One region of the Microbispora sp. NPDC046933 genome, then DNA from elsewhere that is predicted to be linked to it. Evidence: riboswitches for the same ligand, from Rfam matches in the RefSeq annotation. Region 1 holds a riboswitch; each other region holds the start of a gene.

Evidence for each region. A riboswitch is a leader RNA that binds a small molecule or an ion and turns the genes downstream of it on or off. The one in region 1 is predicted to bind cyclic di-AMP.
Region 2: it holds a riboswitch for cyclic di-AMP, as region 1 does, so the genes downstream of both, ABZ857_RS10045 (CHAP domain-containing protein) here and ABZ857_RS28685 (CHAP domain-containing protein) in region 1, are expected to answer to the same signal.
Region 3: it holds a riboswitch for cyclic di-AMP, as region 1 does, so the genes downstream of both, ABZ857_RS40565 (NlpC/P60 family protein) here and ABZ857_RS28685 (CHAP domain-containing protein) in region 1, are expected to answer to the same signal.
Region 4: it holds a riboswitch for cyclic di-AMP, as region 1 does, so the genes downstream of both, ABZ857_RS08305 (GH25 family lysozyme) here and ABZ857_RS28685 (CHAP domain-containing protein) in region 1, are expected to answer to the same signal.

The regions. Positions count from the first base shown of each region.
Region 1 covers NZ_JBEYWW010000024.1:30,890-38,091, reverse strand. Annotated here, with positions in the region: gene ABZ857_RS28705 (extradiol ring-cleavage dioxygenase) at 1-284, shown strand, start outside; gene ABZ857_RS28700 (hypothetical protein) at 281-640, shown strand; gene ABZ857_RS28695 (zinc-binding dehydrogenase) at 752-1,714, shown strand; gene ABZ857_RS28690 (IclR family transcriptional regulator C-terminal domain-containing protein) at 1,751-2,551, opposite strand; gene ABZ857_RS28685 (CHAP domain-containing protein) at 2,833-3,495, opposite strand; cyclic di-AMP (ydaO/yuaA leader) riboswitch at 3,802-3,944, opposite strand; gene ABZ857_RS28680 (amidohydrolase family protein) at 4,167-5,015, opposite strand; gene larC (nickel pincer cofactor biosynthesis protein LarC) at 5,012-6,205, opposite strand; gene larB (nickel pincer cofactor biosynthesis protein LarB) at 6,202-6,933, opposite strand; gene ABZ857_RS28665 (hypothetical protein) at 7,090-7,202, opposite strand, start outside.
Region 2 covers NZ_JBEYWW010000006.1:85,441-92,642, reverse strand. Annotated here, with positions in the region: gene ABZ857_RS10050 (hypothetical protein) at 155-598, shown strand; gene ABZ857_RS10045 (CHAP domain-containing protein) at 559-1,236, opposite strand; cyclic di-AMP (ydaO/yuaA leader) riboswitch at 1,251-1,384, opposite strand; gene ABZ857_RS10040 (HAMP domain-containing sensor histidine kinase) at 1,571-2,746, opposite strand; gene ABZ857_RS10035 (response regulator transcription factor) at 2,743-3,396, opposite strand; gene ABZ857_RS10030 (hypothetical protein) at 3,539-4,096, shown strand; gene ABZ857_RS10025 (peptidoglycan-binding protein) at 4,093-5,157, shown strand; gene ABZ857_RS10020 (ABC transporter ATP-binding protein) at 5,154-5,945, shown strand; gene ABZ857_RS10015 (ABC transporter permease) at 5,942-7,138, shown strand; gene ABZ857_RS10010 (serine hydrolase domain-containing protein) at 7,178-7,202, opposite strand, start outside.
Region 3 covers NZ_JBEYWW010000052.1:3,557-10,758, forward strand. Annotated here, with positions in the region: gene ABZ857_RS40555 (RDD family protein) at 1-26, opposite strand, end outside; gene ABZ857_RS40560 (amino-acid N-acetyltransferase) at 174-725, opposite strand; cyclic di-AMP (ydaO/yuaA leader) riboswitch at 1,127-1,280, shown strand; gene ABZ857_RS40565 (NlpC/P60 family protein) at 1,434-2,393, shown strand; gene ABZ857_RS40570 (LuxR C-terminal-related transcriptional regulator) at 2,430-2,678, opposite strand; gene ABZ857_RS40575 (helix-turn-helix domain-containing protein) at 2,752-3,162, opposite strand; gene ABZ857_RS40580 (NADP-dependent oxidoreductase) at 3,258-4,181, shown strand; gene lysS (lysine--tRNA ligase) at 4,500-6,185, opposite strand; gene ABZ857_RS40590 (type III pantothenate kinase) at 6,245-7,027, opposite strand; gene ABZ857_RS40595 (L-aspartate oxidase) at 7,035-7,202, opposite strand, start outside.
Region 4 covers NZ_JBEYWW010000005.1:48,120-55,321, forward strand. Annotated here, with positions in the region: gene secD (protein translocase subunit SecD) at 1-1,808, shown strand, start outside; gene ABZ857_RS08305 (GH25 family lysozyme) at 1,858-2,580, opposite strand; cyclic di-AMP (ydaO/yuaA leader) riboswitch at 2,592-2,737, opposite strand; gene ABZ857_RS08310 (ROK family transcriptional regulator) at 2,915-4,099, opposite strand; gene ABZ857_RS08315 (glycoside hydrolase family 36 protein) at 4,172-5,668, opposite strand; gene ABZ857_RS08320 (sugar ABC transporter substrate-binding protein) at 5,696-7,057, opposite strand; gene ABZ857_RS08325 (carbohydrate ABC transporter permease) at 7,083-7,202, opposite strand, start outside.

The DNA.
Region 1 (7,202 bases):
TGGAGCTCGGCGGGCCGCGCCAGTTCGGCCCGCACGGCCCCGATCCCGAGTTCGACCGCAAGGCGGTCGAGTGGATCTCGTCGGGCGACATCGAGGGCTGCCTGTCGGAGGTCACCCTCGACAGCCTCCACCTGCCCGGCAACGCCACCCACGGCTTCATGGACTTCATGCTGATGATGGGCGTGGCCGGCGAGGGCGCCAAGGCCGACTACGTCGACACCTACGACCTGTTCCACACCATGGAGGCGTACTTCACCTGGTATCCCAACGGAGGCGTGGCGTGAGCAAGTACCTGCTGAACAAGTTCCTGTTCACCGTCGACCGCGATCCGGAACTGGTCGAGCGCTACCGCGAGGACCCCCGCGGCACGGTGGAGTGGTGGGAGGCCGAGTACGCCAACCGGCTGCTGAGCTGTCACGGCGGGGAGGCGTCCACCTGGCTGCGCTTCGACGACACCGAGCGCGAGGCGCTGGCCGGACATGACTATCCCAGGCTGTTCGAGCTGGGCGCGCACCCGTTCCTCACGCTCACGCTGTTCATCGCGATGTTCGAGCGCGACCACGAGCCGATGGGCTTCCAGACCGAGTACGCCCGGCGGCTGGCCCACGTGACGATGCCGTACCCCGACATCGCGACGTGATCGAGCCTGCCCGCCACCGAGCGCGGGCGGGGGCGGCGAGGCGCCGGGCATGTCGTGCGGGGCGTGCCGGCGGCTCTCGCCGATGACGACGACTTCAGCGGAGGGTGGGACATGCGCGCAGCGCAGATCGTGGAACCCGGCAGGCCGCCGCTGGTGGCCGACCTGCCCGTACCCGTCGCCGGGCCCGGCGAGACGCTGGTCGAGGTCGCCGCCGCGCCCGTCACGCCGCTCGACCTGCTCTGCGCGACCGGCACGTCCTACTTCGGCAGGCCGCGCACGCCGTACGTGCCGGGGGTGCAGGGGGCCGGTGTCGCGGACGGGCGGCCGGTGTGGTTCGCGACGTCGGCCGGAATGGCCCCGGGCGACGGCAGCATGGCGCAGGCGGCGGCCGTGCCCGCGCGCGACCTCGTCGAGCTGCCCGCCGGGACCGACCCGGTCGCGGTGGCCGCGCTCGGGCTCTCGGCGGTCGCCGCGCACATGGCGCTGACGTGGCGCGGTGAGCTCGCCCCCGGCGAGCAGGTGGTGGTGCTCGGGGCGGGCGGCGTCGTCGGGCAGGCCGCCGTGCAGATCGCGCGCGTCGCCGGCGCCCGCAGGGTCGTCGCGGGCGCCCGCTCCCCCGCCGCCGGGGAACGCGCCCGCCAAGCGGGCGCGGACGCCGTGGTGGCGCTCGACACCGGCGACGTCGCCACGCTGGCCGCCCGCTTCGCCGAGGCCTGCGACGGGCCCGCCGACCTGGTGCTCGACCCGCTCTTCGGCCCGGCGGCGGCCGCGGCGGCCCGTGCCCTGCGCCCGGGAGGCCGGTGGGTCAACCTCGGCTCCTCGGCGGACGAGACCTGCCCGATCGACTCCTCCACGCTGCGCAGCAGGTCGCTGCGGCTGCTGGGATACACCAACAACGAGCTGACCCCCGAGCAGCGGGCCGCCTCGATCGTCTTCGTCGCCGGGCAGGCGGCGCTCGGGCGGCTGGCCGTCGCCCACGAGACGGTCCCGCTGGAGGAGGCCGAAGCCGCCTGGCGGCGTCAGGCGGCCGGAACCGCATCCGGCAGGATCGTCCTCGTCCCGGGGTCCGCCTAAGACCCGCTCACCACTCGTCGAGGCGCGGCCGGTGGGTCAGGAGGCCGTGACCTGCGGCACCGACTCGTAGAGGGCCCAGTCGGCGCTGATCGCGCCGGCGGTCTTCAGCAGCAGCGGCAGGTGGTCCTCGGTCAGCTTCTCCAGCGAGGTCTCGGCGGCGTGGCTGTTGACGTTCACGGCCGCGATGACGTTGCCGGAGCCGTCGCGCAGCGGCGCGGCCACCGACCGGATCCCGAGGGCGAGCTGCTCGTCGGTCAGCGCCCAGCCCTTCGCCCGCACATCGCGCAGCATGGCGTCGCGTTCCTGCGGCCCGGGCCGCCACCGCGGCTCGATGCCCGACCGGCTCGGCTCGGCCAGCACCCGCTCCAGCTCGTCCGGCGGCAGCGCGGCGAGCAGCACCTTGCCCAGGGACGTCTGGAGCGCGGGGAACCGCGTCCCGATCTGCACCGAGAGGGCGACGATCTTCGGCACGGCCACGCGGGCGACGTACACGATGTCGGACCCGTCGAGCTGGGCGATCGACGACGACTCGTTCGTCTGGGCGACCAGCCGTTCCAGGTGCGGCCGGGCCACCTCCCACAGGCCCATGGAGCGGACGTAGGACACGCCGAGTTCGAGCACCCGCGGGGTGAGGGCGAAACCGCCCTGCGCCGAGCGGGCGTACCCCAGCTCCTGCAGCGTGAGCAGGATGCGCCGCGCGGTCGGCCGGGCCAGGCCGGTCGCCGCCGCCACCTCGGTCAGGGACATCACCGGGCGTCCCGGCTGGAACGCCCTGATGACATCGAGGCCGCGCGCGAGCGCCTCGATGAAGTCAGGTCCGGTGTCGCCTCGTGCCATGAACGCCTCTTCCGCTCGAACTCGCCGAGTCAACTTTAGACCCTGACACCGGCGGGCTGTCCGCCTGTCGGCGGTCCGCGTCGTCCGGGATGCCCAGCTTCACATCACCGTAACGCGGCGTTCGGCGGCGACCCGTCCCCAGCGTGACCGCGCAGCGGACCTCTGTCCGCATTAACGGCGCCATGACAGGACGGTGAAAGTGTGGCCGCCGCGAAGCCGTACGGCGGCCCCGTGCGGACCACCGGCACCGCACCGGCCCATCGCCCTGGGAGCGCGGGAGGTCACCCGCGCCTGCGGTGCCGTCCGCCGGACGTCGCGGCCGCGGCCTTGACCCGGAGCCCGGTCACGGCGGTGGAGACCACCGCGAACAGCAGACCGGCCGGCAGGACGGCGTCGCCGGGCGACCACACGGCGTCGGGGGACTGGCCCTGCGTGGCCGCCATGTTCCTGACGGCCGGCCTCGCCGTGCCCTGGACGCTCGCGTGCACGGCCGCCACGGGCTGGACCGACACCGGCGCCTTCGGCTCCACCTTGACCTTGCGCGGCAGGCCATACCCGACGATCTTGCTCTTGTCGCGTACCTTCCGCTTCAGCCACACTCCGTCGACGTTGCCCTCGATCGTGTGGACCTTCCCGCCGACGACCTTCTCGACCACGCCGACGTGGTCGATGTCGCGGATCTTCTTGGACCCCGACCAGGCGAAGAAGACCACGGCGCCCGGCTCGGGCCTGTCGCTCCAGGCGTGATGTTTCTCGAACCACTTGGCGTGCCGCGTGGTCAGCGCGAACTCGCCGACGTGGTCCCGCAGCCCGGCCCGGTCCGCCGCCCAGGAGACGAACATGTCGCACCAGGGGGCGGTCTTGAAGTCGGGGTCCTTGGCGACGTTGTCGGCGTACCACTCGCCGAACTTCGTGTGTTTCCCGGCTCGTTCGCGGTAGCCCAGTTCGGGGCGGACGGCGTCGAGCAGCTGTCGAGCTATCGGATCGGTGGAAATCGGAGGCTCCTCATGGCGCGCTTCGAGACATGACGAACCGGCCCGCCGGCGTCACGGCAGGCATGACGGCATGGAGACATGACGGCATGACCGCCCGAGGACACGGCCGCGGCGGGGCGGAATCAGAAACGGGAGATGTGGCAGCCCGTCACGGGCGCGCCATCACCCCGGAAGCCTGGAGACGTTCCAGGGCGGGCATGTGGTCCGGCGACGTGACGCGGACCGGGTGGGCAGGTGGAGCCGACACTCCACGCGCTCTCCTCTCCTTGGCCGCCTACCGGGTTAGCTGACGGGTTCGGGCCAGGAGTAGCCCTACCGGATGGTCCGGATTCACCCCAAGAGACGTGGGTCCCCGGTTCCCGGGATCGAAGACATCCGGGATTCGGCGGTCGCCGGTCGTCCTCGGGTTGAGGACCGCTCACCGGCGAAATACACGGGAAGCTTAGTAGATAACAAGTAAGACACGGCCCAAAAAGCGGCAAACGGCACCATTCTGGCCGCCGCCGTCCAGTGCTTCCGCAGGTCCTCACGGTCGCGGGCCGCCAACCGTGAGATGCGCCACACAACCGCCCGGGTGCGCGGGCGGCGCGGACCCCCTGGCCCGCGCCCCGCCCTCGGCGTCAGAGGCGGTACACCCGCGCCGCCGTCCCCCGGAACACCGCGTCGCGCTCGCCGGGCGACAGTCCCGCGCCGGCGAGGAGCGTGTCGGCGGCGCCGGCCCAGGCCGGCAGGGACCCGGCGAGGAGGCAGACGGGCCAGTCGGAGCCGAACATCAGCCGGTCCGGCCCGAAGGCGTCGAGCACCACCTCGGCGTACGGCCGCAGCCGCGCGGCGTCCCAGTCGTCCCACCGCGCCTCGGTGATCATGCCGGACAGCTTGCAGGTCACGTTGGGCGAGGCGGCGAGCTCGCGGATCAGCCCGGCCCAGGGGTCCATCCCTCCGCGGGCGATCGGCGGCTTGGCGACATGGTCCAGCACGAAGCTCAGCTCGGGAAGCGCGCGTACGGTCTCGATCGCGGCGGGCAGCTGGTGGGGCAGGACGAGCAGGTCGTAGCTCAGCCCGGCCGCCGCCACCTGGCGCAGTCCGCGCCGTACGTCGTTGCGGGCCAGCCAGCGCGGGTCGGGCTCGCCCTGGACGAGATGCCGGATGCCGCGCAGCAGGTCGCCGCCGGGCGAGGCGGCCAGCGCGGCGAGTTCGGCGGCGAGATCGGGCCGGGTCAGGTCCGCCCAGCCCACCACGGCGGCGACGACGTCGGACCGAGCCGCCGTCGAGAGGAACTCCCTGGTCTCCTCCGCGTCGGGCAGCACCTGGACGAGCACCGACGTGCCGATCCCGGCCCCGGCCGCCGCGTCCGCGTAGTCGGAGAGCGTGAAGTCACGGCGGACAGGCGACATCTCCGGCGGGTCCAGCCAGGTCTGGGGTCGCCGGGACAGGTCCCAGATGTGGTGATGGGCATCGATACGCGTCATCGGAGAGCCTCTCGCGCGAGGTGCCGTAGGGGTTTCCCGGTCGCGGCGGCCAGCCTGACCAGGTCGTCGTGCTCGGGTTTGGCGCCCCACGGCCCATGCTTGATCCGCACGGCCTGCCCGTGCAGTTCGACGGTCTCGACGTGCCTGGGCAGCGCGGTCTTCTCCACCACGACGCGGCGCAGGCCCAGGCTGCCGGTCTCGGCGAGGACCAGGTCGCTCAGGGCGCCGGCCAGCGAGGGATCCGCCAGCACGTGCAGGACGTGCGCGGGCCGGCCCTTCTTCATCACGGCCGGAGTCACCCAGGCGTCGGCCGCGCCGGCCTCGAGGGCGCGCTCGATGACGTACGCGAGGACCTCCCCGGTCACGTCGTCGAGGTTGGTCGAGAGCACGACCTGCCGGACGGTCCCGGCCGGCAGGTCCGGAGCCGACTCTGGAACCGGCTCCGGTTCCAATGGGTCCGGCGGCGCCGTGGGCTGGGGCTCGGGCTGGGGCTCGGGCGTGCCGAGCATCGCGACCGTCACGTTGGGCCGGTCGGGCAGCACGCGGCTGCCCGCGCCGTACCCCGTGGCGCGGAGCGTCATCACCGGCGGCGGGCCGTAGACCGCGCCGGCCCCGCGCAGCAGGGCCGCCCCCGTGGGGGTGACCGTCTCCCCCGCCGCGGCGTCACCCCGGACCCGGGCCCCCGCGAGCAGTGCGAGGGTCGCGGGCGCGGGCACCGGCAGCACCCCGTGCCGGGTCCTGACCGTGCCGGAGCCCAGCGGGAGCGGCGCGCAGTGGACCCGCGTCACGCCGAGGTCGCCGAGCGCCGCCGCGCAGCCGACGATGTCCACGAGGGCGTCGTGGCCGCCGAGTTCGTGCAGGTGCACCTCCCCGGCGGGGACGCCGTGCAGCGCGCCCTCGGCCTCGGCTATCGCGGTCAGCGCCGCCTCGGCGACGGGCAGCCCCGTCCGGGCGGCCATCTCGATCAGGACCGATGCGGGACGCTCGGTGGCGTCGTCCTCGACGTCGACCCGGACACGCGTGGCGGTCAGCGCTCCGGTGCGCACCCGTCCCGCGTCCAGGCGCCAGCCGGTCAGCCCGGTCGCGGCCACCGCCTCCCGCACCGCGTCGAGCGAGGCCCCGGCGTCGAGCAGCGCGCCGAGCAGCATGTCCCCGGCCAGGCCGGTGAACGGATTCACGTACAGGATCACCCACGCACCTCCGTCTCGGTCGCCGGACCCGCCGCCGCGCCCCCGGCGGACCCCGGCGTCCGTCTCGCCACCGTTCTGGTCAGGCGGTAGGCGGCGAGGGCGGCGCCGAAGCCGGAGTCGATGTTCACCACGGTCAGCCCGGCCGCGCAGGAGGTGAGCATGGCCAGCAGCGCGGTCACGCCGTCGAGCGCGGCGCCGTAGCCGGTGGAGGTGGGCACCGCGATGACCGGCGTCTCGACCAGGCCGCCGACCACGCTGGCCAGGGCCCCCTCCATGCCCGCGACGACGATGACGCTGTCGGCGGAGCGGATCTCCTCCGCGGCGGCGAGCAGCCGGTGCAGCCCGGCGACGCCCACGTCCCTGATCAGCGCCGTCCGAAGCCCGAGGGCGGACGCGACGGCGGCGGCCTCGGCCGCGACCGGGCCGTCCGCGGTGCCCGCGGTGACCACGGCCACCGTGTGCCCGAGCCGCGGGGCAGGTCGCCAGACCAGCAGCCGGGCGTCACGGTCGTACACGCCCGCGGGAACGCGCTCGATCACGGCCGCGGCGACGTCGGGCTCGACGCGGGTCACCAGGACGGGGCCGGTGTTCCCGGCGAGCAGGCCGGTGACGATCCCGGCGATCTCGGCCACCTGTTTGCCCGGGCCGTAGACGATTTCCGGCAGCCCCTGACGCGCCTCCCGGTCCAGGTCGACCCGCGCGTACCCCAGATCCAGCGACCCGCTCATGCCACCTCCTCGCCTGGCGGCTCGGAGCCGCATGAGCGAATCGCGCTGTGTCTATCGATTCGCTCGCTTCGCTCGCTCATGCCACCTCCTCACCCGGCGGCTCGGAGCCGCATGAGCGAATCGCGCTGTGTCTACTGATTCGCTCGCTTCGCTCGCTCATGCCGGGACGACGCATCCGGCGGCCGGCAGCGGGCCGGCGTAGAGCCGGTCGTCCCCCGTCGCCGCGGCGAAGGCGGAGTCGGGCCGCGGGTTCAGGTGGATCAGGGGGT
Region 2 (7,202 bases), on a different contig from region 1:
ACGGCTGTTCGCCGGTTCCTCGACCCCGGGACCGGCCGCTCCAGCACGTCACCGAACACCTCCACACGATCATGTCCGGAAGCATCGAGGATCTGAAGGAACGCGGCGCCCGACGCCGGCATCCGCTACTTCTTGATCTGAAGGACAGACACGTATGGTCTTCACCCAAGCCGAACTCGACTACCTGGCCACCCAGCGCATCGGCCGGCTCGTCGGCGGGGGCGCGCTGGGCAGGTCGAAGAAGTTCCGGAACGTCCAGCGGGGCAGCACGGTCGCGTTCGTCGTGGACGACCTCGCGACGGTCGATCCGTGGGCGCCCCGGGGCATCGAGATCCGGGGCACGGCGGTGGCGCTGACCGACCAGGAGCCGCCCCTGCCCGGTCTGTCCCGGGAGATCATCAGGATCACCCCACCAAGATCATCTCGTGGGCGCTGGGCGGGCCGCGAGCGAGCCGTACGGTGTGAACTGCCGCTGACGGCGGCATGCCGATCACCGTCGACCACGAAGCGCGCCGGGATCACCGGCGCGCTTCGAAGTCGGCGTGGGACGGTCGCCGGTCAGGAGGAGGCGGAGACGTCCCCGGGATACATCGGGTAGCCGTACCCGGCCACCTGCCAGGTGGGCCGGGTGCGGGCCTCGACGGCGCCGCCGTCGCCGGTGTTGCCCTCGATGGTCCTGATGGTGCCGTCGCCGTTGTCCTTGACGACGAAACCGACGTGCTCGACGTCGTCGATGGCCTTGCTGCCGTTCCAGTTGAAGAACACCACCGCGCCCGGCTTGGGCGTGCGACCCCAGCGGCCGTGGTCGGCGAACCAGCGGGCGTGCTCGACGGTGTAGGCGTCGGAGCCCATGACCGGCCCGATGCCGAGCTGCTGTCCCACCCAGGAGACGAACATGTCGCACCAGGGGGCGTTGAGGTAGCCCTTCAGCGTGCCGCCGTCGCGGGCGAGGGTCTCGCGGGCGCGGGGGGTGGACATGTACCACTGCTGGAACTTGGTCCCGCCGCCGTAGGCGTTCTCGCTGATCCCGATCTGGCTCCTGGCCAGGTTCAGCACGTCGCCCGCGCTGACCTTGGGCAGCGTGGAGGCGATCTCGGCCATCGACTGCGCGGCCGCCGGGCCCTTGCCGGTGGCGGGGTTGTCCGCCGCGTGCGCGGCCGGCGATGCGATCAGCACGGCCGAGGCGAGGGCCCCGCCCGCGAGTGCAGCGCGAACACAGGTGTTGAGGACGTGCATGGTGGGGCGAACTCCCTTACTTCCATGCCGCCTACCGGGTTAGCTGACGGGTTCGGGCTGGAAGTCGCCCTACGGCACGTATGCCGATTCACCCCAGGAGAGGTGGGTCCCCGGCTCCGCGCGGACGCGGACTCGGCGGCCGGGCGGCAGGCCGGGATCGGCCGGCCGCGTCGGTCTGAGGAGGGCTTCTTGACCATTGAGATGAGCAAGTGCGCCCTGAGCTGCCTAAAACGTAATAGACCAGGTCAAACCGGTCAAGTTAGAACAACTCAGATTTTACTGGACAGTAGGCGGCAAACCCGGCAGAGGCGGGTATCGGCCGCCCAACCCGGTCTCACCTGGGCAGGCGCACGGTCACGGCCAGGCCGCCCTCCGGCCGGGCGAGCGCCTCGGCCGTGCCGCCGTGCGCCACGGCGATGGCCCGGACGATGGACAGGCCCAGCCCCGCCCCCCGGGCGGATCGGACGCGGTCGCCGCCCAGCCGGCGGAACGGCTCGAACAGGTCGTCCACCTCGTACGGCGGGACCGGGGGCCCGGTGTTCTCCACCGTCACGCTCACCCCGGCCTCCTCCTCCCGCAGCCGGACCCAGACCTCCCCGTCCCGCACGTTGTACTTGATCGCGTTCTCCAGCAGGTTGACCAGGCAGCGTTCGAGGAACAGCGGATCGCCGTGCGCGACCGCCGGGCACAGGTCCTCGTGGACGACCACCTTCCTGCGGCGCGGCTGCAGGTCGATCTGCTCCATCGCCGTACGGACGACCTGCCGCAGGTCGACCGGCTTGCGGGCGGTCAGCTCCTGCTCCGACTGCGCGAGCATGAGCAGGCCCTCGATCAGCCGCTCGTACCTGGCGTTGGTGCCGAGCAGCGCGCGGGCCAGCGCCTTGAGATCCTCCGACGCCGCGGGCTCCTCCAGCGACACCTCCAGCACCGTACGGTTGACCGCCAGCGGGGTGCGCAGCTCGTGGGAGGCGTTGGCGATGAACCGGCGCTGGGCGTCGAACACCCGGTGCAGCCGGTCGAGCATCGCGTCGAAGGTGTCGGCGAGCCGCTTGACCTCGTCCTGCGGGCCGCGCAGGGCGATCCGCTCGTGCAGCGTGCTCTCCGACAGCCGCTGCGCGGTCTCGGTCACCCGCTCCAGCGGGCGCAGCGCGCGGTCGGCCACCAGGTAGCCCAGCACCACCGCGACGGCCCCGACGAGGATCATGACGACCACCGACGAGCGGAGCACGTCGGTCAGCACGTCGGCCGCCCCCTGCTCGACGTTGGTGCGCACCCGCTGCGCGAGCATGTCGCTGTCGGGCAGCCTGCCCCCCAGGACGCCATCGGGGGCGCCGGCGTCGGTCACCTTCGACGCCACCGCCACCACGAACCGCTGGTTGAGCGCCCGCGCGGTCAGCAGGTGGGTGAACCACAGCAGCACCGACCCCGCCAGGAAGAACAGCCCGCCGTACAGCAGGGTGAGCCGCGTCCGCAGGCCGAGCCTGCCCCACAAGGACAGGACGCGGGTCACAGCCGATATCCTCGGCCCGGCACGTTCTCGATCACCGGGGGGTCGCCAAGTTTGCGGCGCAGCGAGGTGATCGTGACGCGCAGCACGCCCGTGCCCGCGTCCGCGTGCTCGTCCCACACGTTCGCCCGCAACCGGGCCGAGGTCACCAGCCCTCCGCCGGCCCGCATCAGCTCGTGCAGCACGTCGAACTCCTTGCGGCCCAGCGCCACCTGCCGCCCGTCCCGCGTCACCGTACGGCGGGCGGGGTCGAGCCGGATCCCGGCCCGCTCCAGCACGGGCGGCACCGCCCGGGGCGAGCGCCGGGCCAGCGCCCGGATCCGGGCCACCAGCTCGGCGAACGCGAACGGCTTGACCAGGTAGTCGTCGGCGCCCAGGGACAGGCCCCCGACCCGGTCCCGCACCCGCCCGGCCGCCGTCAGCATGAGGATGCGGCTCGCCCCGCTCGCGCCGGCCAGCTCCCGGCACACCTCGTCGCCGTGCACCTCGGGCAGGTCGCGGTCGAGCACGACCACGTCGTAGTCGACATAGGCGGCCAGCTCCAGCGCCTCCTGACCGTCGTAGGCCACGTCCACCGCGATCGCGTGCAGCCGCAGCCCACGGGCGACGGCCTCGGCCAGCTGTTCCTCGTCCTCGACCACGAGCACCCGCATCCCAACCTCCCGCTCGGTTCCGAGAGTGGCGTACGCGGTGTTAGCCGCGGATAAGCGATCTCCGCTTATCCGCGTTTAGCACCGCCTCCGCTGGAGTTGGGCCCCGTCCCGGGCGAACGCCCCGGGAGAAGAGGAGCGACTCATGCGCTTACGACCGCTGCGCGCCCTGGGCCCGGCACCGGTGCTCACACTGGGGCTCACATTGGGGCTCGCCCTGGCACTGACCGGCTGCGGCGCGGCGCCCGCGGACGACGGGATCGCCAGCGCGGGCGGCGCCACGTCGGGCACAGCGTCAGGCGCCGCGGCCAGGCCGTCCGCCACGAGCACGGTGGACCGCCAGGAGGCCCAGCTCAAGTTCGCCCAGTGCATGCGCGAGCACGGCGTCGACATGCCCGACCCCGATCCCGACGGCCGCGTCCGGATCATGAGCAAGAAGGGCGACGAGGCCTCGATGCAGAAGGCCATGCAGGCCTGCCAGCACTTCATGAAGGACGCGGTCGGCGACAAGCTCGGCGGCGACGATCCCCAGGCGCGCGACCGGATGCTCAAGTTCGCCCAGTGCATGCGCGAGCACGGCGTCGACATGCCCGACCCCGAACCCGGAAAGGGGCTCCAGGTCAAGATCAAACCGGGCCAGGAGAAGGCGATGGAAGAGGCGCAGAAGGCCTGCGAGGAGTACGCGCCGGGGAGGAAGCCGTGAGGAAGGGCCTGGTGATCGCGGGCGCCGGAGTCCTCGCCCTGGCCGCCGCCGGAACGGCCGTCGCCATGGCGGGCGGCGACGGCGCCGGCGCGGCCGAGCCGTCCCCGCCCCCGGTGCCCGCCACCGCGTCGATCACCCGGCAGGACCTGGTCGACACCAAGACCGTCGAGGGGTCGCTGACCTACTCCGGCGAGCGGCAGGTCAGCACCGACGCCTCCGGCACCGTGACCTGGGTGCCCGCCGAGGGCGCGGTCGTCCGGCGCGGCCGCGCGCTGCTCAGGGTGGACCGCAGGCCGGTGGTCCTCATGTACGGCTCGCTGCCGATGTACCGCCCGCTGCGGCAGGGCATCGACGACGGCCCGGACGTCGAGCAGCTCGAACGCAACCTCAAGGTCCTCGGCTACGGCGACGACCTGACTGTGGACGACCACTTCAGCTACGCCACCTACCTGGCCGTCAAGGAGTGGCAGGACGACGCCGGGCTGCCCGAGACCGGGCAGGTGGACGCCTCCCAGGTGGTCTTCCTGCCCGCCGCCGCCCGGGTGACCGACGCGAAGGTCGAGGTCGGCGACAGGATCACCCCCGGTCGTCCGGCCCTCACCATGTCGGGCGTACGGCGGCTGGTGCACGTGGACCTGTCCACCGACGACCAGTCACTGGCCAGGAAGGGCGCCAAGGTCACCGTGGAACTCCCCGGCGGCGAGCGGGTCACCGGGAAGATCACCTCGGTCGGCACGGTGGCCGAGGCCGTCCCGTCCGGGCAGGGCCAGGACGAGGGCAGCACCATCGACGTCGACATCACCCTGAGCAAGACCCCCAAGACCCGCCTCGACAAGGCCCCGGTCGAGGTGGAACTGGTCAGCGAGCGGCGCGAGAACGTGCTGGCCGTGCCCGTGGAGGCGCTGCTGGCCCTGCGGGAGGGCGGCTTCGGCGTCGAGGTGGTCGAGGGCGCGTCCACCCGCGTGGTCCCAGTAGAGCTGGGCGCCTTCGGCAGCGGCATGGTCGAGATCACCGGCGACGGGCTCACCGAGGGCATGAAGGTCGGGGTGCCCGCCACATGAGCATCCCGCGGCCCGAGCAGCCGTACGTGGTGGAGCTGCGCGAGGTGACCAAGGAGTACGGCGGCGGCGTGCGGGCCCTGCGCGGGGTGGACCTGCTGGTCGAACGCGGCGAACTGGTCGCCATCGCCGGGCCGTCCGGCTCCGGCAAGTCGACCCTGCTGCACCTGATCGGGACCCTGGACCGGCCCACCACGGGCACCGTACGGATCGCCGGGCACGACGTGGCCGGGCTTTCCGACCGCGAGCTGTCCGCGCTGCGCGCCCGCCACCTGGGATTCGTCTTCCAGCAGTTCCACCTCGCGCCCGGGGTGAGCGCGCTGGACAACGTCGCCGACGGCCTGCTGTACACCGGCACGCCGCTGCGGGCGCGGCGGGAACGCGCCGCCGCCGCGCTGGAGCGGGTGGGTCTCGGCCACCGGCTGGGCCACCGCCCCAACCAGCTGTCGGGCGGCGAGCAGCAACGGGTGGCGGTGGCCCGCGCCGTGGCGGGCGATCCGCCGCTGCTGCTGGCCGACGAGCCGACCGGCAACCTGGACTCGGCGGCGGGCGCCGAGGTGCTGGGCGTCCTGCGCGACCTGCACGCCGCCGGCACCACGATCGCGGTCATCACCCACGACCCCGAGATCGCCGAATGGTGCCCCCGGCAGGTGCGCGTACGCGACGGCCTCGTCGTCGCCGACGCCGGGGCCGGCGCCGGACGCCGCCCTCCCGGAGCGAACCCCAAGCTCAATTCTGACAAGGCGCCGAATGCCGAAACCGCGGCGGCGGCGAAGGGAGCACCACGATGAGCCCTCAGCGGCTGACCCCCGCCAGGCTCGGGCCGTCCGACGTCCTGCGGACCGGCGCGGCCGGGCTGCGCACCCGCCCCGCGCGGGTGGTGCTGTCCGCGCTCGGCATCGCCATCGGCATCGCCACGATGATCGCGGTGCTGGGCATCTCGTCCTCCTCCCGCGAGCAACTGCTGCGCCAGCTCGACCGGCTCGGCACCAACCTGCTCACCGTCGCGCCCGGGCAGACGATGTTCGGCGAGGAGGCCAAGCTGCCCGTGGAGGCGCTCGGCATGGTCCGGCGCATCGGACCGGTCCGCACGGCCTCGGCCACCGGCACGGTCGACACCACGATCCGGCGCACCGACCGCATCCCCAAGGCCGTGACCGGCGGCATCGCCGTCCAGGCCGCGACCGCCGACCTGCTCACCACCCTGGAGGGCCGGGTCGTCAAGGGCGCCTGGCTCAACGCCGCCACCGAGGCGCGGCCCGCCGTCGTGCTGGGCGCCAAGGCCGCCGAGCGGCTCGGCATCACCAGAACCGGCGTACGGGTCTGGATGGGCGAGCGGTGGTTCACCGTCGTCGGCGTCCTGGGCCCGATGCCGCTCGCCCCGGAGATCGAGCGCTCCGCGCTTGTCGGGTTCCCGGCCGCCGAGAAGTACCTGGGCTTCGACGGCCACCCGACGACCATTTACGAGCGGTCCGCCGAGGAGTCGGTGGAGGCCGTCCGTGCCGTGCTGCCGCGCACGGTCAACCCGGAGAACCCGGAGGAGGTCACGGTCAGCAGGCCCTCGGACGCGCTGGCGGCCCGGGCGGCGGCCGCGAGCGCGTTCACCAACCTGCTGCTCGGGCTCGGCGCGGTCGCGCTGCTGGTCGGCGGGGTCGGCGTGGCCAACACCATGGTGATCTCGGTGCTGGAGCGGCGCAAGGAGATCGGCCTGCGCCGCTCCCTGGGCGCCACCCGCGGGCAGGTGCGCCTGCAGTTCCTCGCGGAGTCGCTGCTGTTGTCGGCGCTCGGCGGGATCGCGGGCGCGGTGCTGGGCGGCCTGGCCACCGCCGGCTACGCGCTGTCGCGCGACTGGCCGCCGGTGGTCCCGGCCTGGGCGTTCGCGGGCGCGGTCGGCGCCACGCTCGTCATCGGCACCCTCGCCGGCCTCTACCCGGCGATGCGCGCGGCCCGCCTGTCGCCGACGGTCGCGCTCGCCACCACCTGACCGGTCACCTGTCGGTGACCTGGCCGGTCACCTGGCCGGTCACCGCCAGCCGGCCGGGTCGACG
Region 3 (7,202 bases), on a different contig from region 1:
GGGTACGGCGGCTGTCCGGTGCTCACCGTGTCACCTCGTTTCGAAGACGCATGCGCCGCATGTCTGTAGCACACGCTGATATTGCCAAAAGTAGCGACAGGTGTATCAACAGTCACCTTTGCAGCAGATGACAATCACCGTCAAGATCGATGATCAATGCCCATCAATGGCGATCAATGACGGTCGAGGTGCAGCAACATCCGGGTGTTCCCCAGCGTGTTCGGCTTGACGTGCTCCAGGTCGAGGAACTCGGCGACACCCTCGTCGTACGACGCGAGCAGTTCCGCGTACACCTCCGGAGAGACCGGGGTGCCCTGGATGGGCCTGAAGCCGTGCCTGGCGAAGAACTCCACGGCGAACGTGAGGCAGAAGACCCTCCGCACGCCGAGGTCCCTGGCGGTCTCGATGAGCGCGGCGACGATCCGGTGGCCGACGCCCCCGCCGCGTGCCGTGGGGTCCACCGCGACGGTCCTGATCTCGGCCAGGTCCTCCCACAGCACGTGCAGCGCGCCGCAGCCGACGACCTGCCCGCCCGTCTCGGCCACCCAGAACTCCTGGACGTCCTCGTACAGGGTGACCGTGCTCTTCTTGAGCAGGCGGGGACCGGAGCCCGAGTACGCGTCGACGAGGCGCCGGATCACCCGGACGTCCGGCGTCCTGGCCCGGCGCACCGTCACGGCCGTGGCACCCGATCCGCTGGATGTCTGCGCGGCGACCTGCTCCATGGTCGGCCAGCCTAGCCGGACCTCCGCCGATCCCATGGGGTCGGCGCGGAGCGTCTTCCTCGCGTCTTCCTGGATAACGGTCATTCCCAAACGCCGCATCCGACATGGCGCCTGACCGTCCGTAGCCTCCAGGATACGGACGGATGCACAGCCGCACCCCGAGGTGGCCGTTCCAGTTCGTCCCACTTTTTCCAGCAGTCCGAGCAGCACATCCAATGCCTCAGATCGCTCTAAACCCAGGTGAACACGGACGCATCACTACCGAGCCCGTGACCCGACTGTGATCGTTTGGTTGTCAAACGTAGACGGGTTTCGGAGTTCTGGTTGAGCAAGAACTCGCCGTGCACTATCGTCCAGCGACGATGCCGGTCATCGTGAGCGCTCACGGCGACCGGGCGCCGAATCTTCGAGCACCGAGTGCGAAGGGGAACCGGGGACCCAACTGCAGGATCAGGATCGGTTCGGTCTGAGATCGTCAAGGGGTGAATCCGCCAAGGTAGGGCTACTCCGGCCCGAACCCGTCAGCTAACCCGGTAGGCGCTCAGTAGTGCCCCGCAGTACGGCCCCGTCCCGACGACACGGGCCCGCCGGCGGGGCACATGTGGGAGAGGAGCTCGGTTGCGCATGCGTGGAGGACGGCCGACGGGCAGGCACGCCCGCCGCCGACGGTCCGGATCCGGCACGGCCGGTCCGGGTGCCATCCGCCGCTTGGCGTTCGTCGGCGTCGCGCTCACCGCGATCACGTTCGGCGCCCCGGTGGTCCGCGCCACCGCCGACCCCAAGCCGAGCCTCAAGGAGCTCACCGAGCAGGTCGAGAGCCTCTACACCGAGATCGAGACCCTCACCGAGCAGTACAACGGCGAGCGCGTGCGTCTGAAGGCGGCCGAGCGGTCCGCCGACCTCGCCAAGAAGAACCTCGCCAAGAGCGAGGCCGAGCTGGAGGTCCGCCGGCAGAAGGCGAGCGCCCTCGCGCAGCACTCCTACATGACCAACGGGCTCGGCAACGCGCTCGTGCTCATCGACAGCGACGCCGACCCCCGGCAGTACCTGGACCAGGCCTCCACGCAGTACGCGCTGGAGCTGCAGGAGAGCCAGGAGGTCGCCGAGGTCACCAAGGCCATGGACGCCGCCGCACGGGCCAGGGAGAGCGCCTCCGCCCGGCAGGCCGAGGTCAAGAAGCTCCTCAGCGGCCTCGACTCGCAGCGCGACAAGATCACCAAGCTGATCAAGAAGACCGAGAGCAACCTTTACCGGCAGGTCTCCCGGACGGTCGGCAGCGAGACGCGCAGGAGGATGTCGTTCCCCATCGTGGGCGACGGCAAGGCCGCCCAGGCGGCGCGCTGGGCCCTCGCGCAGCAGCTCAAGCCGTACGTGTGGGGCGCCGAGGGGCCCGGCTCCTTCGACTGCTCCGGCCTGGTCATGGCGGCCTACCAGTCCGTCGGCATCAGCCTGCCCCACTACACGGGCGACCAGTGGACGGCCGGCACGCACATTCCCCGTGACCAGCTCCGCCCCGGCGACCTGGTGTTCTTCTACTCCGACCTGCACCACGTGGGCATCTACATCGGCGGTGGCTACATGATCCACGCGCCGCGCACGGGAGACGTCATCCACATCGCGAAGATCGCCGGGCGGCCGTTCGCGGGAGCGGTGCGCGTCGCCGACTGAGCCTCCCCAGAGGGAGGCCGTGGGGGCGGAACGCGGTCAGATGAGGCGGCGGCGCGCCGCCCAGGCGACCGCCTCGATCGCGGTCGCGACGCCGATGCGGTCGCAGATGCACCGCAGCCGGCGCCGCACGGTGCGCCCGCTGACGTCGAGACTGCGGCCCACCCGGTCGGCGGTCACGCCCTTGGCCAGCTCCGCGAGGAGAAGCAGGTCCTCTTCGGTGAGACCGGCACGGTCAAGCTCCGAGGCGAGATTGTCACCTCGGTAGACGACCTCGGGAACACCCATCGTCCGCCCTCCCCCACGACGATGATTCGTCGGCCCACCCTTCAGGGACGGTAAACGCCTGCAATGAAGGTCGTCAAGGTTCGGGGTCGAGCCGCCGGTCGTACGCCTCCCTGGCCGCCTCCACATCCTCCATGTGAACCTCGGCCCAGCGCTTGATCGCTTCCAGCAGCGGCATGAGGTCCTCGCCCAGCGGCGTGAGCCGGTAGTCGACCCGGACCGGCACCGAGAGGGTGACCGTACGGGAGACCAGGCCGTCGCGCTCCATCGTCCGCAGCGTCTGCGTGAGCATCTTCTGGCTGACGCCGGCGATCGTCCTCGCCAGCTCGCTGTACCGGAGCGGGCCGTGGGCGAGCGCGGTGAGCGCCAGGCTCACCCACTTGTCGCTGAGGGTGTCGAGCAGCTTCCGCGACGGGCAGGTCGCGACGTACGCGTTGTACCGCTGGCGCGCCTCCTCGCGGCGCTCGGCCGCCGTCCGGGTGGCCATGTCTTCCCTCCGCCTCCCTTACGCACTTTCAGGTGCCTTCTTACCCGGAGAGAGTAGCTCTCCCTACCCTGCTTGCCGTACGGAAGGAGGAATTCATGAGAGCACTGGTGGCACAGGGCGGCGCCGTACGGGTCGTCGACGTCGCCGAACCCGAGCCGGGGCCGGGACAGGTGCGGATCAGGGTCGAGGCGGCGGCCGTGAACCCCGTCGACCTGCTCACGGCCGCGGGCGCCCTCGCCGATCACAAGCTCATGCCGCACCAGGAGACGTACGCACTCGGCTGGGACGTGGCGGGCGTGATCGATCGCGTCGGTCCGGGCGTGACGGGCATGCGCCCGGGGGAGCGGGTCATCGGACTGTCGGACCGGCTGACGGATCCACTCAAGGCCCAGGCGGACCTGGTGGTGCTGGACGAGACGGCCGTCGCGCCCGCGCCCGCCGGAGTGGCCGCGCCCGAGGCGTCGACGCTGCCGCTGAACGCGCTCACCGCCGCCCAGGCGCTCGATCTCGCCGGGCTCGCCGAGGGTGGGACCCTGCTCGTCACGGGCGCGGCCGGTGGCCTCGGCGGCTATCTCGTGGAACTGGCCGTGGCACGGGGGATCAGGGTCGCCGCGGTCGCCGCGCCCGGCGACGAGTCACTGGTGCGGGGCTTCGGCGCCGAATGGTTCGTCCCGAGAGGCGCCGACCTGGCCGGGGCGGTCAGGGCCCTCGTTCCCGGCGGTGTGGACGGTCTGGTGGACGCGGCGGTCGTCGGCCTGCCCGCCCTGGACGCCGTGCGCAACGGGGGCGCGTTCGTCGCCGTCGGCGCCGGGCAGGCCCCGATCCCGCTGCGCGGCATCCGGGTCTCGACGGTGTTCGTCCGCGCCGACGCGGCCCAGCTCCGGGACGTCGCCAAGCTGGCCGAGGCGGGACGGCTGACCACGCGGGTCGCCGGCACCTATCCCCTGGAGCGGGCGGCCGAGGCGCACGAACGCCTGCGGAGGGGCGGCCTGCGCGGCCGGCTGGTGCTGTTGCCCTGAGTTGCCGAACACCCTGAGTTGCCGAACACCCTGAGTTGCCGAACACCGTCACCTGCCGGACACCCCGAGCTGCCGGCACCCTGAACTGCCGGGCACCCTGAACTGCCGGGCACCTTGAACTGCCGGACACCCTGGCGTGCGGGTCCCTGCCTTTTGGGCGCTCTGACGCCGCCACCGGTCCGCGAGGCGACCCGGAGGCGTCCCGGAGGCGTCCCGGAGGCGTGTCGGCACGGCCGCGGGCCGGACGGCCGTGCCGTCCGGCCCGCGGCGCCGGCGTTCAGGCGGTGTGACCCGCCTCCAAGGAATCCGACACGCCGATCAGGCGCGACCGAGCAGCTCGCGCACCCGGTCGCGGCCCACGGCCAGCAGCAGCGTGGGCAGCCGCGGGCCGGTGTCGCGGCCGACGAGCAGCCGGTAGAGCAGGGCGAAGAACGCGCGCTGGGCCGCCTTCAGCTCGGGCGTGGCCGCCTTGGCGTCCATGTCGAGCCCGGCCTGCACCTTCGGCACGCCGTACACGAGCGTGGTCAGCCCGTCGAGCGACCAGTGCTCGTCGAGGCCCTCCGCCAGCAGGCGCAGCGACTCCCGGTCCTGCTCGCCGAGCGTGTCGAGCAGCTCCTTGTCGGGCGTCTCGCGCACCTGCGTGCGGTCCTCCGCGGGCACGTACGTGTTCACCCAGTGCTGGGCGCGGTCGAGCCGCGGCCGCAGCTCGTCCAGCCCGGCGATCTCCGGGTCGAACGCGCGCAGGATGCGCAGCGTCTGCTCCTCGTGCCCGGTGGCGATGTCCACGACCGAGGCGAGCGTCCGGTACGGCAGCCGCCGCGGCGTCTCCGGCAGGACCCGGGAGGCCGTGCTCGACGCGCGGCGGTAGGCCGACTGGTCGGCCGGCAGCGCCGTGCCGTCCTGCACCTTCTTGGTCAGCGTGTCCCACTCGTCGTACATGCGCTGGATCTCCTGGTCGAAGGAGACCTTGAACGACTGGTTGGGGCGGCGGCGGGCGTACAGCCAGCGCAGCAGCGCGGGCTCCATGATGGACAGAGCGTCGGCCGGGGTCGGCACGCCGCCCTTGGAGCTGCTCATCTTGGCCATGCCGCTGATGCCGACGAAGGCGTACATCGGCCCGATCGGCTGCGGGGCGTCGAACACCTCGCGGACGATCTGGCCGCCGACGACGAACGACGAGCCCGGCGAGCTGTGGTCCACACCCGACGGCTCGAAGACCACGCCCTCGTAGGCCCAGCGCATCGGCCAGTCGACCTTCCACACCAGCTTGCCGCGGGTGTGCTCGGACAGCAGGACGGTCTCGCCGTGGCCGCACACACAGGTGTAGGACATCGCGGTGGTCTCGTCGTCGTACGACGTGACCGTGGTCAGGTCGCGGTCGCAGGCCGAGCAGTAGGGCTTGTAGGGGTAGTAGCCCCCGGCGCCGGAGCCGTCGTCCTCACTCGCGGCCCCCGAGCCCTCCAGGGCGGCAGCCTCGTCGGCGTCCACGACCTCCTTGGCCTTCGCCTTCTTGGTGCGGTACTGGTCGAGGATCGCGTCGATCCGCCGCCGCTCCCGCATGGCGAGCAGCACCTGCTCCCGGTACGCCCCGGAGGTGTACATCTGCGTCTGGCTGATGCCGTGGAACTCCACGCCCAGCTCGTTGAGCGCGGCGATCATCGGCGCCTTGAAGTGCTCGGCCCAGTTGGGGTACTCGCTGCCGGGCGGGGCCGGGACGGTGGTCAGCGGCTTGCCGATGTGCTCGTTCCAGGCGGGGTCGATGCCCACGGGAACCTTGCGGAAGCGGTCGAAGTCGTCCCACGAGATGATGTGCACGCACTCGTAGCCGCGCCGCCTGATCTCGTCGGCCACCAGGTGCGGGGTCATGACCTCGCGCAGGTTGCCCAGGTGGATCGGGCCGGACGGGCTGAGGCCGGACGCGCAGACGACGGGTTTGCCCGGTGCGCGCCGTTCAGCCTCGGCGATGACCTCATCGGCGAAACGCGCCACCCAGTCGGCGTCCATCACGTCAGTCCTCTCTGAACGGGATCCTGCCTTCTATGGTCCCGTACGCGAGGGAGTCGTCAGGACGCGTTACGGGCGTAGACCAGCCGCAGGCCGATCAGCGTGAGCCAGGGCTCGTGCACGTCGATCGTACGGGCCTCGCCGATGACGAGCGGCGCACCGGTGCCCGTGGCGACCACGGTGACGTCGTCGGGGTCGGAGGCCAGCTCGGCCGTCATGCGGTCGACGATGCCGTCGACCAGGCCCGCGAAGCCGTAGATGATGCCCGACTGGAGCGCCTCCACGGTGTTCTTGGCGATCACGGACCGCGGCCGGACCAGCTCGACCTTGTGGAGCTGGGCCCCGGCCGTGGCCAGCGCGTCCACCGAGATCTCCAGGCCGGGCGCGGTCACCGCGCCGACGTACTCGCCCCGGGCCGAGACGGCGTCGAACGAGGTGGCCGTGCCGAAGTCGACGATCACGCACGGCCCGCCGTACAGGGTGGTGGCGGCGAGCGCGTTCACGATGCGGTCGCTGCCGACCTCCTTGGGGTTGTCCATGCGGACCGGAACGCCGGTGCGCACGCCGGGCTCGACGACCACCGCCGTGACGTCGCCGTAGTAGCGCCGGGACATCTCCCGCATCTCGTTGAGCACCGACGGGACCGTGGAGCAGATCGCGATGCCGCTGATGTCGGCGTCCTTGAGCAGCGGCGACTGCCCGAGCAGACCCTGGAGCACCACCGCGATCTCGTCCGCCGTACGGCGGGGGTCGGTGGCGATCCGCCAGTGCTCGATCACCTCTTCACCCTCGAACAGGCCCAGCACCGTGTGGGTGTTGCTGACGTCGATGGTGAGCAGCATTCCCTGATTATGCATCACGAAGATCTAGACCCAGGTCGAGTGCCGGGGCCGAGTGCGTGAGCGCGCCGACGGCCAGGTAGTCGACCCCGGTCTCGGCGACCGCGCGGGCCGCGTCCAGGGTCAGCCCGCCGCTCGACTCCAGCCGCGCCCGCCCGGCCACCAGCCGTACGGCCTC
Region 4 (7,202 bases), on a different contig from region 1:
CCGACGCCGCCGCGCGCACCGACCCCCAGATGGGGCCGGGCTGGTTCGTCACGATCGACTTCAAGGAGCCCGGCCCCTGGCGGGAGCTGACCGGGAAGGCGGCCTGCGCGCCGGTCGGCGACCACAAGCGCCGCGTCGCCATCGTCCTCGACAACGAGATCATCTCCTCGCCGCAGGTGGCCGACTCGGTCGCCTGCGAGGCGGGGATCTCCGGCGGCACCACGCAGATCACCGGGTCGTTCACCCCGCAGGAGGCGCAGAACCTCGCGGTGCTGATCAAGGGCGGCTCGCTTCCGGTGCCGCTGGATCTGGTCGAGCAGCGGACGGTCGGCCCGACCCTCGGCGCCGACGCCATCGCGGCGAGCGCCAAGGCGGGCGTCGTCGGGGTGATCCTGACCGCGGTGTTCATCGGCGTCGTCTACCGGCTGGTGGGCGTGCTGGCCGCGGTCGCGCTCGCCTGCTACGGCCTGATCTCGTACGCCGGGCTCGTGGCCATGGGAGCCACACTCACACTGCCCGGCCTGGCCGGGTTCGTCCTGGCGATCGGCATGGCGGTGGACGCCAACGTGCTGGTCTTCGAACGGGCCAGGGAGGAGTACGGCGCGGCGCCCCGCCGGGGCCTCAAGGCGGCCCTCGACCGGGGCTTCAAGAACGCCTGGAGCGCGATCGCCGACTCCAACATCACCACCCTGCTCGCCGCGGGGCTGCTGTTCTGGCTCGCCTCCGGGCCGGTGAAGGGCTTCGGCGTGACGCTGGCCATCGGCGTGCTCGCCTCGCTGGTCTCGGCGATGCTGATCACCCGGGTGCTCACCGCCGCCCTGATCGGCAGGATCGGCCCCCGGGCGTCCGGCATCGGCTCGATCGGCCGGGTCAGGACCTGGCTGACCCGGCGCGACCCGGACCTGATGCGCGGCAGGCGGCTGTGGCTCGCCGTCGCGGCCGGGCTGCTGGTGCTGGCGGGCGCGGGGCTGGTCACCCGCGGGCTGAACTACGGCGTCGAGTTCACCGGCGGCCGCATCGTGGAGTTCGGCACGAGCAGGCCCGTCGACGTCGCCGCGGCGAGGCAGGCGGTGGCGGACGCCGGGTTCCCCTCGGCCGTCGTGCAGCGGTCGGACGACGCGATCTCGGTGCGTACCGGGCAGATCAGCGCCGACGACGTGGTCCGCATGGAGGAGGCGCTGGACCGGCGCGTGGGCGAGGTCTCCAAGCAGCGCGACGAGCTCATCGGGCCGAGCCTCGGCGAGGAGCTGCGCCGCAACGCGCTCATCGCGCTCGCCGTCGCGCTCGCCGCGCAGCTCGTCTACCTGGCGTTCCGGTTCCGGTGGACGTTCGGCACGGCGGCCGTGGCGGCGCTGTTCGTGGACGCGGCGGTCGTCGTCGGCGCGTTCGCCTGGATGGGCAAGCCGATCGACGGGGTGTTCCTGGCCGCGATGCTCACGATCATCGGCTACTCGGTCAACGACAAGGTCGTGCTCTTCGACCGGGTGCGCGAGCTGTGGCCGGTGCGGCGCGGGGAGCCGTTCGGCCGGGTGGTGAACACCGCGATCCTGCAGACCGTGCCGCGCACGGTCAACACCGGGCTCGGGGCGTTGTTCATCCTGGCGGCGCTGGCGGTGTTCGGCGGCGACTCGCTGCGCGACTTCGCGGTCGCCCTGCTGATCGGCATCGTCGTGGGCACGCTGTCGTCGTCGTTCGTGGCCGGGCCGGTGGCCATCGCGCTGGAGAGGCGCACCACGAAGCCGCCGCCGGCTCCCGCCGCCCCGCGGGCCAGGCCCGTGCGGCGCGACGGCTCCGGCGCGGTGGTCTGATCGGCCGGAACGGGCCCGGGGCGGGCGTCCCGCCCCGGGCCCAGTGCGGCTACGGACGGCCGAGCGCGCGCAACTGGAGGGGCGTCAGCGCCGAGACGTTCTGGTCGATGGGCGAGTCGGTGTACTGGTGGATCGCCCAGGACTTCCAGTCGGCGGGCGGCGTGATGTCGCCCGGGGCCTTGCTGTAGTGGGCCACCCAGAGCGGGTACTGGCCGAGGCCGTGGCCGTACTCGTCGGCGAAGTTCCAGCCGCTGTAGAACATCGGCCTGGTGCCGGTCTTGGCCGTCACGTACTCCAGCCAGGTCTTGGCCCACTGGTTGACGTGTTCGACGGACTCGCCGTCGCTGGTCTCCAGGTCGAGCACCAGGATGTCGCCGGGCTTGCTCGGCTGCGCGTTCACCACCTCAAGGAAGTGGTCGGCCTCGGCGATGGGGTCGTTGGAGGGATGGCCGTAGTGGTAGACGCCGCGGACGATGCCCTTCTTCTCCAGCTCCCGCCAGTGGCGGGCGAAGGACGAGTCGGTCCACGAGGTCCCCTCGGTGGCCTTGATGAAGCCGAACTGCGCGCGGCTGTTCATCCAGTCGTGGTCGGCCTCGTAGCCGGAGACGTCCTGGCCGTACGTGTGCGGGTTCGCGTAGGCGGGGGCGGGCAGGACGACGGCCGCCGTGACGGTGGCCGTGGCGGCCGTGACCGTGAGGGTCGCCGCCGCGAGGGCGGAGCGCAGGCGCCGGCGGGAGGGCCGGCTCCCGAGGGAGAGCCGATGGCTGGACATGCGGGGTTGACTCCTTGCTTCCATGCCGCCTACCGGGTTAGCTGACGGGTTCGGGCAGGAAGTGCCCTACGGGCGCATCTGGGGGCCTGCGCGCCGATTCACCCCGAAGAGAGTGGGTCCCCGGCTCCGCATGACGCGGATTCGGCGGCCGCGCGATCATCGCGCGGTCCGGGCAACGACACGGCAAGGGATACGACAGCGGAAGTCGGCCGGGTACCCATGCCGTGTGCCCTAAAGGTACACACAGCACAAGAATGGTGTAAACAGGACAAAACATGTCTTTACCTGAACAGATCACCCCGCACCGGCCGGAGGCGCACACCGATTCCGGGGGTCAGGCGCGCGGGGCGGCCGGCGTGGACAGTCCCGTGCCGAACAGGCGGGCGTCCACCTCGTCGAGGGCCAGACGCAACGCGCCCAGGGCGACGCTCTCGGCGCCGAGTGTGGAGGCACGGATCTCGGGCACACGCAGGCAGGTGCGGCGGAGTTCGCGGGCCAGCTGGTCGAGGATGAGATCGGCGGAGCGGGAGAAGCCGCCGCCGAGGACGACGACCTGCGGGTCGAGGGTGAGGACCAGGGCGGCGGTGCCGACGGCGAGGTCGCGGGTGTAGCGCCGGACCGCGGTCCTGGCCGCCTTGTCCCCGGCACGGGCGGCGTTGAACACCCAGGCCGCCGCGTCGTCGGTGTCGACGGCCGCGGGCAGGCTGGCGCAGTTCTCCAGGTGGGAGGGCGCGGTGAGCCAGCGGACCTCGCGCAGCGCGCCGATCTCGCCGGCGGCGCCGCCGTAGCCGCGGCGCAGCGTGCCGTCGATGATCAGGCCGGCGCCGGTGCGCATGCCGGCCAGCAGGTAGACGATGTCGTCGGCGTCGCGGGCCGCTCCCTGCCAGCGCTCGGCGACGGCGGCCAGCTTGCAGTCGTTCTCCACCTGGATCGGGCAGGAGAAACGCCCGGTCAGGTGCTCGGCCGGGTTCACGCTGGCCCACCCGGGCAGCGGCGTGAACAGCGTGGTACGGCCGCTGGCGTCGACCGGCCCGGTCACCCCGACGGTGATCGCCCAGATCTCGTCCGGGCGCAGTCCGGCCGCGCTCAGGCACTCGTCGATGGCCGCGTCGACGACGGTGAGCCGCGCGGCCGGGTCGGCGCCGGGGTCGACCGGCAGCCGGCTGGTGGCCGCGACGGTGCCGTCCAGGTCGGCGAGCATGGCCAGCACCTTGTGCGCGCCGACGTCGACGCCGATCACGTGACCGGCGCCGGCGTTGAACCGGTAACGGCGGGCGGGGCGCCCGACGACGCTGCTGCCGTCGGGCTCCACGACGGTGAGCCAGCCGTCGGCGACCAGGCCCTGCACGATGACGTCCGCACCGGGCCTGGACAGCCCGGTGCGGGTGGCCAGCTCCGTGACGGTGGACGGCGGGTGGCCCCGCAGCGCCCGGACGATGCTGAGCGCGTTCAGCTCCCGCATCCGGGTGACGTCCGTCCCGGTCGTGACCAGAGTCCCGGTCGTGACCTGCTCGGTCACCGTCGCCCCCTTCGATCCCTGAATGCGATCCCCTGAATAACGCTGAGCTCTTTACAAAAGAGTAGTGCGAAATCAGGAGATCGGATACCACTGCCCTTCGGGGGCGACGGCCGGGCCGAAGTCCACCTCGCGGCCGTCGATGGCGAACTCGTACCGGCCCTTCCGCACGACGGCGGGCCGTGCGGAAAGGTACGCCGTCATGTCCGCCAGCTCCTCCGCGCGCAGCCACCCCGGCGGGTCGGACACCGCGCGGAAGCCGCACACCGTGGCCAGGTCACGCAGCCAGCCGAGCTGCCGGTCGGTGAGCAGGTTGAGCCGGCTGCGGAAGTACACGACGTCGGGGTCGACCTCGGCCAGCGGCGCGTGCCACAGCCGGTGCAGTGTGTTGACCACCGCGTTGCGCGCCATCGCGTCGGACGGGTCGTCGCTGGCGTAGTTCTGCCACATCGGCGCGACGTCCGGCCCGCTGCGCAGCCCGTCGAGCAGACCGAGCGAGGGCAGCAGGATCGCGCCGCTGCCCAGCAGGTACACGTCCTCCCCCGCCGTCCGCCTGATCAGCTCCAATGCCTGCCGGTAGGCCTGCTCGCGCCCGATGCCGCCCTGCCGCACGCCGGGGGCGGCGCCGGCGTTGATGAAGTCGAGCTTGAGGTAGCCGAAGCCCCACTCGTGCACCACCCGCCGGATGAGCCGCTCCACGTGGTCGAGCGCGTCGGCCCGGGACAGGTCCAGCGCCCAGTATCCGGTCCCCCAGTTGTGGCCGGCGACCACGGGTTCGCCCCGTTCGTCGCGCAGCAGCAGCTCGGGCCGCTCGCGGGCGGTGCGCGAGCCCGGCAGCACGATGAACGGCGCCAGCCACAGCCCCGGTGTCATCCCGGCGCCGGCGATGCGGTCGGCGAGCGCGCGCATCCCGGACGGGAACTTGGCGTTCGGCTCCCAGTCGCCGACCGCCTCCTCCCATCCGTCGTCGACCTGCAGCACGTCGAAGGGCAGCCCCTTCAGCGCGGCGATGTCCTCGGCCAGCCCCGCCTCGGTGATGCCCTCGTAGTAGGCGTACCAGCTGCACCAGACGTTCCCGGCGCGCCGGTCGCGGCTGCCGAGGCGGGCGGCGAGCGCGCGGGTGTAGGCGCCGAAGACCTCCTCCTCTTCGCCGTACGCGAGGAACCACGGCGCCCCGTCGTCCTCGTACCAGCCGGCGAGCGTGTCGCGGTCGGCGGCCAGGCGCGGGGTGCCGACGCCGAGCGCGCCGAGCAGCAGGACCCGCCCGTCGTCGCCCTGCAGGGCGGCGACGGCCGAGGAGTGGTGGCGGGACGGGTCGTCCCAGACGGGGTCGTCCGCGGTGGTCCGGCGCCGCGGGTCGGCGATGCGCAGCGGGGGCTCGGACAGCCGCCGCCACCCGCACGGGCTCCACGAGTTCTGCCCGTGCCGGTAGAACAGCGCGTCGCCGAGGCCGTGCAGCACGGCCACCCGGCCCGGCGGCAGCACGACCCCGCCATCGATCTTCTCAGGTGGCTCGGAGCCGGTCGGCTCAACGGCTACGGTACGGCCTGCCAGCTCGACGAGCAGCGGCATGATGCTCCTTTGTCTGTGCTCGGAATCTCAGGTGAACAGCGCGTTGACCTGGTCGTTGGCCTTCTTCAGGGCGTCCGCTGCGCCGGCCTGGCCGAGGATGATCGACTGGATCGCGTCCTGCACGATCTGGCTCACCTCGTTGCCGTGGTCGGTGATCGGCAGCAGGAACGTGCCGCCCGGCGTCTTGGTCGGGTCGAGGTAGGCGTGCACGTCACGCCCCTTGGCCTGGTGGGCGGCCGCGGCCTTGTCGCTGGCCGTCTTGATCGCGGGGAAGACGACGGCGTTGCCCGCGACGATGTCCTGGCAGTCGGCCGATGCGAGGAACTTCACCCACTTCCAGGCCTCCTCCTTGTGCGGCGTGCCGGTGAAGATCGCGTCGGACAGGCCGTTGATGGCGGTCTTGCGCACGCCGGCCGGGCCGACGGGCATCGGGGCGAGGGCGAACTTCTGCTCGGCGTCGGAGCCCAGGTAGGTGTTGATGGTCCACGACCCTGCGAAGGTCATCGCGCCGTTGCCGGCGTTCATCACCGCGTCGCGGCCGAGGGTGGACTGCTTGTCGAACTTCGGCGCGTAGCCCTTGTCGATGAGCTGCTTGTACCAGTCGATGGTCTGGACGAGCTTGGGGTCGTCGTACCTGTAGTGCGTCCCCCAGGGGTTCTTGTCCAGGTATGTCCACCCGTTGGCCACGGCCAGGTCGCCCCAGCCGTTCTGGCCCTGCGACCCGTCGGCCCACTCCGGCAGGAAGCCGTACACCTTGACGTGGTTCTTGTCGAACGCCGGGTCGAGGCCGTTGCGCCCCTTCTCGTCGACCGTGAGCTTGGCGATGACCTGCTGGAGCGTGCCGCCGTCGGTGGGGTTCCAGGTGAGGTTCGCCATCTCGTCCGCCTTGATCCCCTGCTCGGCGAGCATGGTGCTGTTGTAGACGAGCGCCTCGGTGTCCCAGTCCTTGGGCAGGCCGAACCGCTTGCCGTCCTTCACCCACAGGTCGGCCAGGCCGTCCTGGTACTGGGTCAGATCCACCTTGTCGCGGGTGACGTACGGCTGGATGTCGAGGATCTGCCCGCTGCCGACGAACTGCGGGTAGTAGGAGACCTGGTCGGTCCACACGTCCGGGGCCTGGCCGGCGGCGAGCTGGGTGGTGAGGTTCTGCCAGTACTGGTTCCAGGCCGTCTGGGTGATCTTGATGGTGATGTTCGGGTTGGCCGTGTGGAAGGCGTCGGCGCAGGCCTGGTACGACGCCTGCTGGTTGTCGTCCCAGAGCCAGTAGTCGATCGTGACGTTGCCGCCGGCCGCGTCGTCCTGCGACTCGCCGCCCGACCCGCAGGCGGCGAGCGTGCCGGCGAGCGCCAGCGACAGCAGCGCCGCGCCTGCCCGCTTGGTGGTGTTCATAGGGTCGTGCCTCTCTTGTGGGGGGTTATTTGATTCCGGAGAAGTTGAGCGACTGGACCAGCCGCCGGCCGAGGAAGACCAGCAGGAGCAGAACCGGCAGGACCGAGAGGGTCGACCCGGCCATGAGCCCGGTCCAGTCCGGGCG